2 regions of the Actinobacillus genomosp. 1 genome follow, and region 1 is predicted to be linked to the other one. Evidence: riboswitches for the same ligand, from Rfam matches in the RefSeq annotation. Region 1 holds a riboswitch; the other holds the start of a gene.
What was found. A riboswitch is a leader RNA that binds a small molecule or an ion and turns the genes downstream of it on or off. The one in region 1 is predicted to bind thiamine pyrophosphate.
Positions count from the first base shown of each region.

Region 2: another riboswitch for thiamine pyrophosphate. It lies ahead of thiB (thiamine ABC transporter substrate binding subunit); the one in region 1 lies ahead of NYR63_RS02750 (ABC transporter ATP-binding protein).

Region 1 covers NZ_CP103834.1:582,530-587,649, reverse strand. Annotated here, with positions in the region: gene thiS (sulfur carrier protein ThiS) at 1-143, opposite strand, end outside; gene NYR63_RS02760 (HesA/MoeB/ThiF family protein) at 171-920, opposite strand; gene NYR63_RS02755 (ABC transporter permease) at 966-1,715, opposite strand; gene NYR63_RS02750 (ABC transporter ATP-binding protein) at 1,708-2,439, opposite strand; TPP riboswitch at 2,543-2,635, opposite strand; gene NYR63_RS02745 (alanine/glycine:cation symporter family protein) at 2,830-4,278, opposite strand; gene NYR63_RS02740 (nickel/cobalt transporter) at 4,380-5,120, opposite strand, start outside.
Region 2 covers NZ_CP103834.1:181,667-186,786, forward strand. Annotated here, with positions in the region: gene rsxG (electron transport complex subunit RsxG) at 1-400, shown strand, start outside; gene NYR63_RS00895 (electron transport complex subunit E) at 412-1,098, shown strand; gene lpxM (lauroyl-Kdo(2)-lipid IV(A) myristoyltransferase) at 1,107-2,063, shown strand; gene NYR63_RS00905 (amidohydrolase family protein) at 2,124-3,110, opposite strand; TPP riboswitch at 3,387-3,483, shown strand; gene thiB (thiamine ABC transporter substrate binding subunit) at 3,552-4,517, shown strand; gene dksA (RNA polymerase-binding protein DksA) at 4,724-5,120, shown strand, end outside.

The DNA.
Region 1 (5,120 bases):
TTTTGCCATTCGCTTTTCGGTACAATCTGTTGATTTAATGCGACCGCCACACCTTGTAAATTAGCCTGCGAAAGTGCTAACGCCGTTTGGATAGACGTATTTTCCGCTACGTCAAGCGGTTGATTATTAATGAAAATTTGCATATTTCCTCATTCTGATTCAAAACTTAATTATGGTCTGCCGCATACTCGGCAATGTTTATCTTTTACCATTTCAAGCTGCTGCCACATCAAAGTTCTTCCGTCAAAAACACCGAACTTTCCGTCACAAGAAACCGCTAATCCCAGTAAAAACTTCAGCGTTTCTAATGCTTGTAAACTGCCGATAATGCCGACAATCGGTGCTAAAACACCGGCAGTTCGACAATTCAGATTACCAATCTCGGTATCGGAAAATAGACAGGCGTAGCAGCCGTGTTGATAAGGTGGAAACACGCCCAATAACTGCCCGTCCATACCGACCGCCGAACCGGAAATCAGCGGAATTTGGTTTTCGACACAAACTTTATTGACTGCGTGACGTGTTGCCATATTGTCCGAACAATCCAACACTACATCGACTTTATTCACCCAATACGCCAAATTGTCTGCGGTTAATTGCTTATTGACGGCGACAATTTCGACGGACGGATTAATCTCTTGTAAATTTAGCCGAGCTTGTTCACTTTTCGGCTTATTCAAATCTTTCATACCGAATAGCGTTTGGCGTTGTAAGTTGGTTAAATCCACCTTATCAAAGTCGGCAAGGTAAAGTTTTCCAACGCCGGCAGACGCTAAATATTGTGCAACCGGCGAACCTAGTCCGCCGCAGCCCACCACCAATACTCGACTTTTGGCTAACTTTTGTTGCCCTTCGATACCACACTCTTCTAATAGAATTTGGCGGCTATAACGCAAGAAATCTTGATCAGACAAATTCATAACTATCTCTTAGTAAAAAATCTTAGAAAATCAACCGCTTGTACGCTATCGCATATATTGAACCCACGGCAGCCAACGGCGTAGCAGCCTATCAGTCACAAAATACAAGCAAAGCGTCATCAGTAATAAAATGGTTAAAGCAGCAAATAATAAATCGGTTTGCATTCGAGCATTGGCGTGTAACATTAAATAACCTAGCCCCTGTGAAGATCCGACCCATTCCCCGACAACTGCTCCGATAGGGGCGACCGAAACTGCAATTCGTAATCCGGAAGCTAATGCCGGTAATGCTGCCGGCAGACGTACCCGAAGTAATATGGCAAGCGGTTTAATTTCTAAGGTTTTTGCCAATTCCAAATAGGCTTTGGGCGTATTGCGCAGTCCGTCATAACAGGCTGCCGTAACCGGAAAGTAAATGATCAAAATGGTCATCGCAATCTTGGAAGCCATACCGTATCCGAGCCAAAGCACTAATAAAGGTGCAATCGCAAAGACCGGAATGGCTTGAAAAATCACTAATAACGGCAATAAAAAACCGTTTAACCACTTAGAAAGCGAAAGTAATAAGGCAGACATTACTCCAAGCAAGAAACCCAGACTTAGGCCGGTAATAATTTCAATAAAGGTAATTTGGCTATGCTGCCAAAGTAGCGGAAATTGATTGACGATTTGCTCAAAAACGGTGAGTGGTGTCGGCAACATATAATACGGTAACGCAAACCCCATCACAGTTAATTGCCATAAGAGAATCAGCAATAAGCTCAAACCACTTATTTTGAGTAAGCGTTTAAACATTTTTGCCCCCTTTAGTATCGTTAGAAAGCATATCCAACAGGCGTTGTTCTAATTGCCATTGTTCGGTGTTTGCACTAAAACGAGGGGCTTTGCTTAACGGCTCAATTACATCCGATAGTTGAGTCGGCTGATGTTTAAGAATATAGATTTGATCAGCAAGGCGAATCGCTTCTTGCGGATCATGAGTGATTAACAGCACTGTTTTATCGGCTAAAAGCTGTGCTGCCAGTTGTTGTAGCTGTAAACGCGTAACGGCATCTAAGGCGGAAAATGGCTCGTCCATAAGGATAAGATCCGCATCTCGCATTAATGTACGAGCCAAAGCTACTCGCTGGCGTTGTCCGCCGGAAAGTTGGTAACAAGGCTTATTTTTATGTTCCGACATATTTACCGCCGCTAACAATTGCTCTGCCTTAGCTAAGGTTTCCGCATTTTTCCTACCTTGTAAATGAGCATCTAACTGCACGTTATCTAATACGGACAGCCAAGGAAATAAGGAGTCTTGTTGAGCAAGCCAAGCAATTTTCGTACCGGAGGCAAGTTCGATTGAACCGATTGACGTTGTTTCCAATCCGGCAATTAAACGCAGTAAGGTTGATTTACCAATCCCCGATGCACCGAGCAAAGCGCACCATTTACCTTTCGGCAATACGAAGTCGAAGTTATTAAAAATAACCTGCTGTTTGAATGCAAAATGCAACTGATGAATTTCGATACAATTCATTGAATACCTCGAAAAATGGGTATGAAAAACGACCGCTAATTAACGGCTAAAATGAATTGAACGAGATGAATTTAATGAAAAAAAGATTGGAATAATTGAAATGAAAATAAGCATATTAGTTTCCTACGTCAGTACTAACTGTATCAGGTTCACGGGTTTAATCTCAGCCTCATTGGAGGCACCCCGACTAAAAATTGTTATCAGTTTAAAGAAATTACCGAAAAAAGCCAACCGTTTGCTTAAAAAAATAAGAGAAATCTCACAGATTTAATCGGCAAGCGGTCTAATTTTATTCAAAATTAACAAAACCCGTACTTGTCGTCGGATATAAAAAAGCGATAACACCATAAGATATTATCGCTTCTTTAGCTAATGCTAATAGGTTATTTATTAATCTTCTTTAGACTTCCAAATTAACGGATCTACACCGCGATGAATTAAATCTTGATGTTCTTCAATCTTAAATACCGGCTCTTGTCCCGCTTTTAGCTGACGAAGGTAATCTTTCAATAAACGCCATACAATTGGTGCAAGAATCAAGATTGCAATTAAGTTAATCACCGCCATAGATGCCATTACCGTATCGGCAAACGCCCAAACGATACCGCCGTCACGCACTGCGCCAAAATAAACAAAGAATAGAACGACGGCACGGAAAGCCCAAACAAACCAAGGTTTATTTTTAATATAACGAATATTGGTTTCCGCATAAGCATAGTTACCAATAATTGAGGTATAGCAGAATAATAACAAAATAAACGCTAAGAAATGTACACCGAACTCACCTAAATGGTATTGCAGAGCGGTTTGGGTTAATTCAACCCCTTTTAACGTTTCATTACCGTAGTTATCCGACATTAAAATGATAATTGCCGTACAGGTACACACCACTATCGTATCGACAAATACGCCTAACATTTGGATCAAACCTTGGCTTGCCGGATGTTTTGCATCGGACGTCGCCGCTGAATTCGGTGCGGAACCCATACCCGCTTCGTTTGAGAATAAACCGCGTTTAATCCCCATCAGCATTGTTTTTGAAACCAAAGCACCGAACATACCGCCCGCCGCTGCAGAAAAATCAAAAGCACTATCAATAATTAACCCTAAAACTTCAGGAACTCGTTCTATATTCATACCTAAAATGATGACGGCAATAATCAGATAAAATAACGCCATCATCGGTACAACTTTCGCAGAAACTTGTCCGATAAGTTTTACCCCGCCGGAAATAATAATACCGGTTACAATCACCAATACCAAACCGATATATTGCCCGTCCCATTCCCATGCTTTACTGGTTGCCGCCACAATCGAGTTGGATTGCACCGCATTAAACGCAAAACCGAAGGTAAAAATTAATGTCACCGCAAACGCAATCGCCATAGGCTTAAATTTTAAACCGCGTGTAATATAGTATGCCGGACCACCTCGGAACATACCGTTCGGATCACGTGTTTTATACAACTGGGCAAGTGACGATTCCGCAAACGCCGAACTCATACCCATTAATGCGGTTACCCACATCCAGAATACCGCCCCCGGACCGCCTAATGCGATTGCCGTTGCTACGCCACCGATATTACCTACACCGACACGACTGGCTAAGCCGGTTGTAAATGCTTGGAAAGGCGTTAAAGAATCGCCTTCAGCCGAACGTCCGCCCCACATTTCACGTAAGCTACGCGGTAGCAATCGAAGTTGTACAAAGCCGGTTGTGATCGTAAAAAATAACCCGGTTCCTAAAAGGATTAAAATAGTAATATCCCAAAGCGGACCGTCAATCGTATTCACGATCCACGTCAGGACATTTTCAAAACCTGAAACAATAAAATCCATTAAAGACCTCTATAGTATGAAAAAATAAAAACGAAAACGTTTGCATTTTAATGATTTTTTAACTTTTGAAAAGATTTTTTAATCTTCCGCATGATTAAAATTTATCGTTTAAATAATCCGTTTCCGCTAAAAGTATCAATAAAGCTACTATGGAATAACGTCGTACCAAAGATAATTAATACCATACCGGCAAGAATTTTCAACACTAATACCATATGCTGACCGGTTTGCTCGGAAATGTACCACATACTTAAACGAATAGCTTTATTACGCGCAAGGATCACTAGCCATGCAAAGAGCGTTAATGTCATTCCCGTGCCTATCGCCATAGCTAATGCGGATAACATTCCCCATACGTAAATATCTAACGTATAAGCTAAAAAGAGGACAAGAATCGCACCGGAACACGGTCTGGCTCCGATACTCAAAATAATCATCGCTTGCGCTTTCCAATCTTTTGCTTGATGTATTTGGGTTGAAGACGGTAAATGTTGATGTCCGCAACCGCAATTTTCCGTATGTAAATGAGATTGAGGCTTGATAAGCGGTGTAATTTTGTTATTTTTTTGCAAACTTATTACAGAGATTTTATGAATTTTAGGAACGGTAACGGATTTGCGCTTAAACGCTTTAACCGCCTGATAACACCAATAGACGCCAAATAAGATCATTAAAACGAAGCTGCCTCGTTCCACCCATTTTAAGGTGAGATTGAAATAGCTGCGAGAAAGGGTAAAAGCCACAACAATAATCGAAACAAGCACAATCGCCACCAAACCTTGCGCCAAAGCGGATAGAAGGCTGATCTTCATTGCCTGATTTAATTTGGTTTTTTCCAGAGA
Region 2 (5,120 bases), 400 kb from region 1:
TATTTATATTGCAAAAAAATCGCAAAATTTAACCGCTTATGCGATTCAAGCTACCGCTCCGGACGGCTATTCTGGCAACATCGTTTTACTTATGGGGATTCAGCCGGACGGTAAAGTACTTGGTGTACGAACGTTGGAACATAAAGAAACGCCGGGATTGGGCGATAAAATTGAAACTCGCATTTCGGATTGGATTTTGTCCTTTAGCGGGAAACAATTCAGCCTAGAAAATGAATCGCAGTGGGCGGTAAAAAAAGACGGCGGTCAGTTTGATCAATTTACCGGTGCGACTATTACTCCCCGTGCGGTGGTGAATAATGTGCGCCAAAGTGCGAAATGGATAGTTACCGAATTAGCGAAATCGCCGGAACAATTAGAAACTTTCGCAAGTTGTAAATAAGATATAAGAGTATGAATACTGAAAATAGAATTCCCGTCACGGAGATTGATACGACAGAGCAGGCTAATCCGTCCGTTTGGCGTAATTTACTTGCCGAAGGTGTGTGGAAGAATAACGGTGCTTTGGTGCAATTATTAGGGCTTTGTCCGTTATTAGCCGTATCAAATAATGTTACGAATGCACTCGGACTAGGGTTAGCGACCTTATTAGTGCTGGTTTGTACCAATACAATGGTATCGTTATTCCGTAAATTTACCCCAAATGATATTCGTATCCCGATTTATGTGATGGTCATTGCGACAGTCGTGACGGCGGTACAGCTCCTAATGAATGCTTTTGCCTATCCGGTTTATCAGTCGCTGGGGATTTTTATTCCGCTTATCGTGACCAACTGTATTGTAATCGGGCGAGCGGAAGCTTTTGCTTCAAAAAATTCGGTAGCTCATTCCGCCTTTGACGGCTTTGCCATGGGCTTGGGAATGACTTTCAGTCTTGTGATGCTAGGAGCGATTCGAGAACTGATTGGAAACGGTACTTTATTTGACGGCTTGGATTTATTACTGGGCGATTGGGCGAAATCTTTACGAATTGATGTGTTACACTTAGACTCGGGTTTATTACTGGCAATTTTACCTCCCGGTGCATTTATTGGGCTTGGGGTCATTTTGGCGGTAAAGAATTTGATTGATAAGAAATAGAGAACCGAATGGCAGAACGAATTACAGCCCGAGAAGGGTATGAACATAAATTTTTAAAGGAATTTTTGTATCCGAAATATTGGGGCGTATGGCTTGGTGTTTTGGCGCTGGTCGTTCTGGCTTATGTGCCGGCTCGTTTACGTGATAAATTAGCCGTTTTTGTCGGAAGAGTAGTCAAAAATTACTTAAAGAAAAAAGGCAAAAAGCAATATCATCGTGCGGATACAAACTTACGTTATTGCTTTCCGAATTGGTCCGAACAGCAGCGTGAACAAGTGATTGAGCGAATGTTTATTACCGTAGCACAAACTATGCTGGGGATTGGTGAAATCGCAATTCGTTCGGTAAAACATTTACAACGGCGTAGTGAATTTTTAGGCTTGGAACATCTGCAACAAGCTAAACAAAACGGTAAGAATATTATTTTGCTTGTGCCGCATACGTGGGCGATTGATGCTTCAGGTATTATTCTGCATACGCACGGAATGCCAATGGTTTCAATGTACAACCCTCACCGAAACGCATTGGTTGATTGGCTTTGGAATGTAACGCGCGAACGTTTCGGCGGAAAAATGCATACACGCCAAAACGGTATTAAACCGTTTCTAAACGATGTGCGTAAAGGCAATATGGGCTATTTTTTACCTGATGAGGATTTCGGCGAAGAATTAAGCGTTTACGCCGATTTCTTTGCGACGGAAAAAGCCACCCTACCGGGGCTGAATAAAATGGCTCGTGTCGCTAATGCGGAAGTGATTCCGATGTTTCCGATTTACAATGCGGAAAAGAGCCTATATCAAATGGAAATTTTGCCGGCGTTGGAATTTTCCGGTGACCCGGTGCAATCCGCCCGAGAAATGAATAAAGTGATTGAGTATTTTGTGACGAAAAATCCGGAGCAATACGTATGGATTTTACGTTTACTCAAAACCCGCCGAAACGGCGAGGATATTTATAAACGCTAGTATTGAACGATGATAAAAAAACCGAGCGTTTTCGCTCGGTTTTTTTGTCGTATGAGAGGGTTAGAGTAAACCTAATACTTTTCTGCCGTTAATTGAAGCGATATTCGCCATTTCCTCTAAGTTGGTAAAACGGCAACCGGCTGAAAGTAAGCTCAGTTCTTGCCACATATCGCCTTCACATAACGGCACCATATAGTCGCAGATATTATCGGTACCGATTGCTACGGTAATGCCTTCCGGAATTAACTCGTCCGCCGGTGTAAGTGCGTTGTGGAACGGTTGTAAGTCTTCTTTACGGCCGCTATCAATCCACGCCATCGGGCAAGCGATAACCATCATTTGCGAATCGCGCATTTTTTGGTAGAGCATTTTGCGGTATTCTTTCGGATGCGCACCGATAGAAATACCGTGAATCGCGACCACTCGACCTTGCATACCATGTTCAATCGCCTTATCGCATAATTGTTCGGTTTCTTTTTCTTTCGGCGTGTTAAATTGGTCCACATGCACGTGCAACATTTTACCGAGCGATTTGGCTTTATCCATTAAGATGTCCATCGCTTCCAAGCCTTTGCCGTAATCCAATTCGTCGCGATAAGGTAAACCGCCGATCATATCCACCATTTCGGAACCGATATCAAACCATTTTTTAGCGGTAGGCTCGATAACCCCTTTTAAAGTTTGGTTGGCAAATTTTAAAGCGATATCACTTTTATATACTTCGCGTGCTTTATGTGCGGCGATAATCGCACGGTCTTCACATACGCCGTCGATATCCACAAAAGTACCGAATGCGGTTACCCCTTGTGAAATCATTAATTCGATAGCTTGAGAAAAACGACGGTAATAGTCATCAACCGTCGAGTTACGTTTCACTTCATCCACTAAGTCCCATTTTTGCTGAAGGTTGGCATTTTGATAAATCGCAATTTTTTCCGGCGTCATAGTAAATGCGCGGTCAGCATGGGCATGAGAATTTACCCAACCGCCTTTTTTAATAATTTCGTCACGAATATGGCTTTTAAGCGTACGAATTAATTGGCTCATGTTAATTTATTCCTCTTTACGACTTGTTTAATTTAGGTAAAAAAAAGATCTCTAGCGAGGAGATCTGTTAAAAATTGAAATGCCAAAAAAAGAGCCAAGCACCATAGCGATATGATGTTTGGCCTAAATGAGTGTTTAAGTATGTTGTAAAGTATTGCATATAAATCTATCTAGTTCCTTTCTGGCACTAGGGCTATAGTATAGTCCTTTTATCGGAAGAAAGCAAACGTTTGCCTTTTGAATTTGCATTATGTTTACGCTTGACTTACAATTGATTCGTTCTCATTGGGGTGCTTTACGAAGCTGAGAAATACCATACCCGTAGAACCTGATCTGATTAGTATCAGCGTAGGGATTTGAGATACTTTGATTCTATTTTCTTACAGAAAAAGTATATTTCGCTCAAATCCTTCTATATTATCCGAATTTAGAAGGACATCTATGAAACTCGCCAAAATAGCCGCATTATCGGCTTTCGTTACCGGTGTCGCTTATGCGCAACAACCTACTTTAGTCGTTTATACTTACGATTCGTTTTCATCGGATTGGGGACCTGCTCCTAAATTAGAACCCTTATTTGAAGCGCAATGCCAATGTGACGTGAAATTTATGCCGTTTGAAGACGGTATTACTATGCTAAACCGTATTCGTTTGGAAGGAAAAAAAACAAAAGCGGACGTAATGTTGGGCATTGATAATTTCACGATGGCGGAAGCGGAAAAAACCGGTTTGTTTGCAACGCACGATTTAAACCTAGCTCCATTAAATTGGGAGAATAAAACCTTTTATCCGTATGATTATAGCGAGTATGCGTTTGTTTACGATAAAGAAAAATTAGCGAATCCGCCGAAATCGTTAAAAGAATTGGTGGAACGTCAAGATTTGAAAGTGATTTACCAAGATCCTCGTACCAGTACGGTCGGACGCGGTTTATTATTTTGGTTAAATACAGTATATGGCGAGCAAGCCGAACAAGCATGGCAAACCTTAGCCAAACATACGGTAACGGTCGGAAAAGGCTGGTCGGAAACTTATAGTGCCTTTTTAAAAGGGGAGTCGGATTTAGTGTTAAGCTATTCCACTTCTCCGCTTTATCATCAATGGCATGATAAAACCGATAAATACGTTGCCGCCCAATTTGACGAAGGGCATTTGGTGCAAACGGAAGTCGCCGCCATTTTGAATAGCAGTAAACAAAAAGTATTGGCGAAACAATTTTTAGCTTTCTTACACCAGCCGGAAGCGCAGAAAGTTATTTCGTATCATAATGTGATGAAACCGGTGGTTGGATCAGTACCGGATTCCGCTTTTGATAAATTGCCGGATTATAAGCCGTTAGCCTTTAAAATGCCTGATGCTACGCAGGTAAAAAGCTGGCTGGCGACTTGGACGAAAAGCTGGCAATAAAAGAATTATTCATCTTTTTTCATGGCTAAAGGAATCTTTAGCCATTTTTCTTGTCTGCTAAGCGGTGAAAATTATAAAAATTTTTGCAAATTCTAATTGCCAAAAGGGATTACATTTGCTATTTATACGCCCTTTTAAATTAGCGTAAAAATTTTAGTTTGAATTTACTGAATTTAGGATGAACTCATCCAACAAGGAGTGAAATTATGTCTCAAGTGGCAAACACCACTTCATTAGGTTTATTAGCTTTAGCGGGCGTAACACCTTACCAACCGAAGAAAGATGAAGAATATATGAATGATGCGCAAAAAGAGCATTTTCGTAAAATTCTTCGTGCATGGCATGTGCAAATTATGGACGAAGCTGAGCGTACAAAAAACCAAATGCAGGAAGAAGTCGCTAATTTCGCCGATCCTGCGGACCGTGCCACTCAGGAAGAAGAATTCAGTCTTGAATTAAGAAACCGTGACCGTGAGCGTAAATTGCTTAAGAAGATTGAGCAAACGTTAAATAGCATTGCCGAAGACGAATACGGCTATTGCGAAACTTGCGGTGTTGAAATCGGTTTACGTCGTTTAGAAGCGCGCCCGACCGCGGATATGT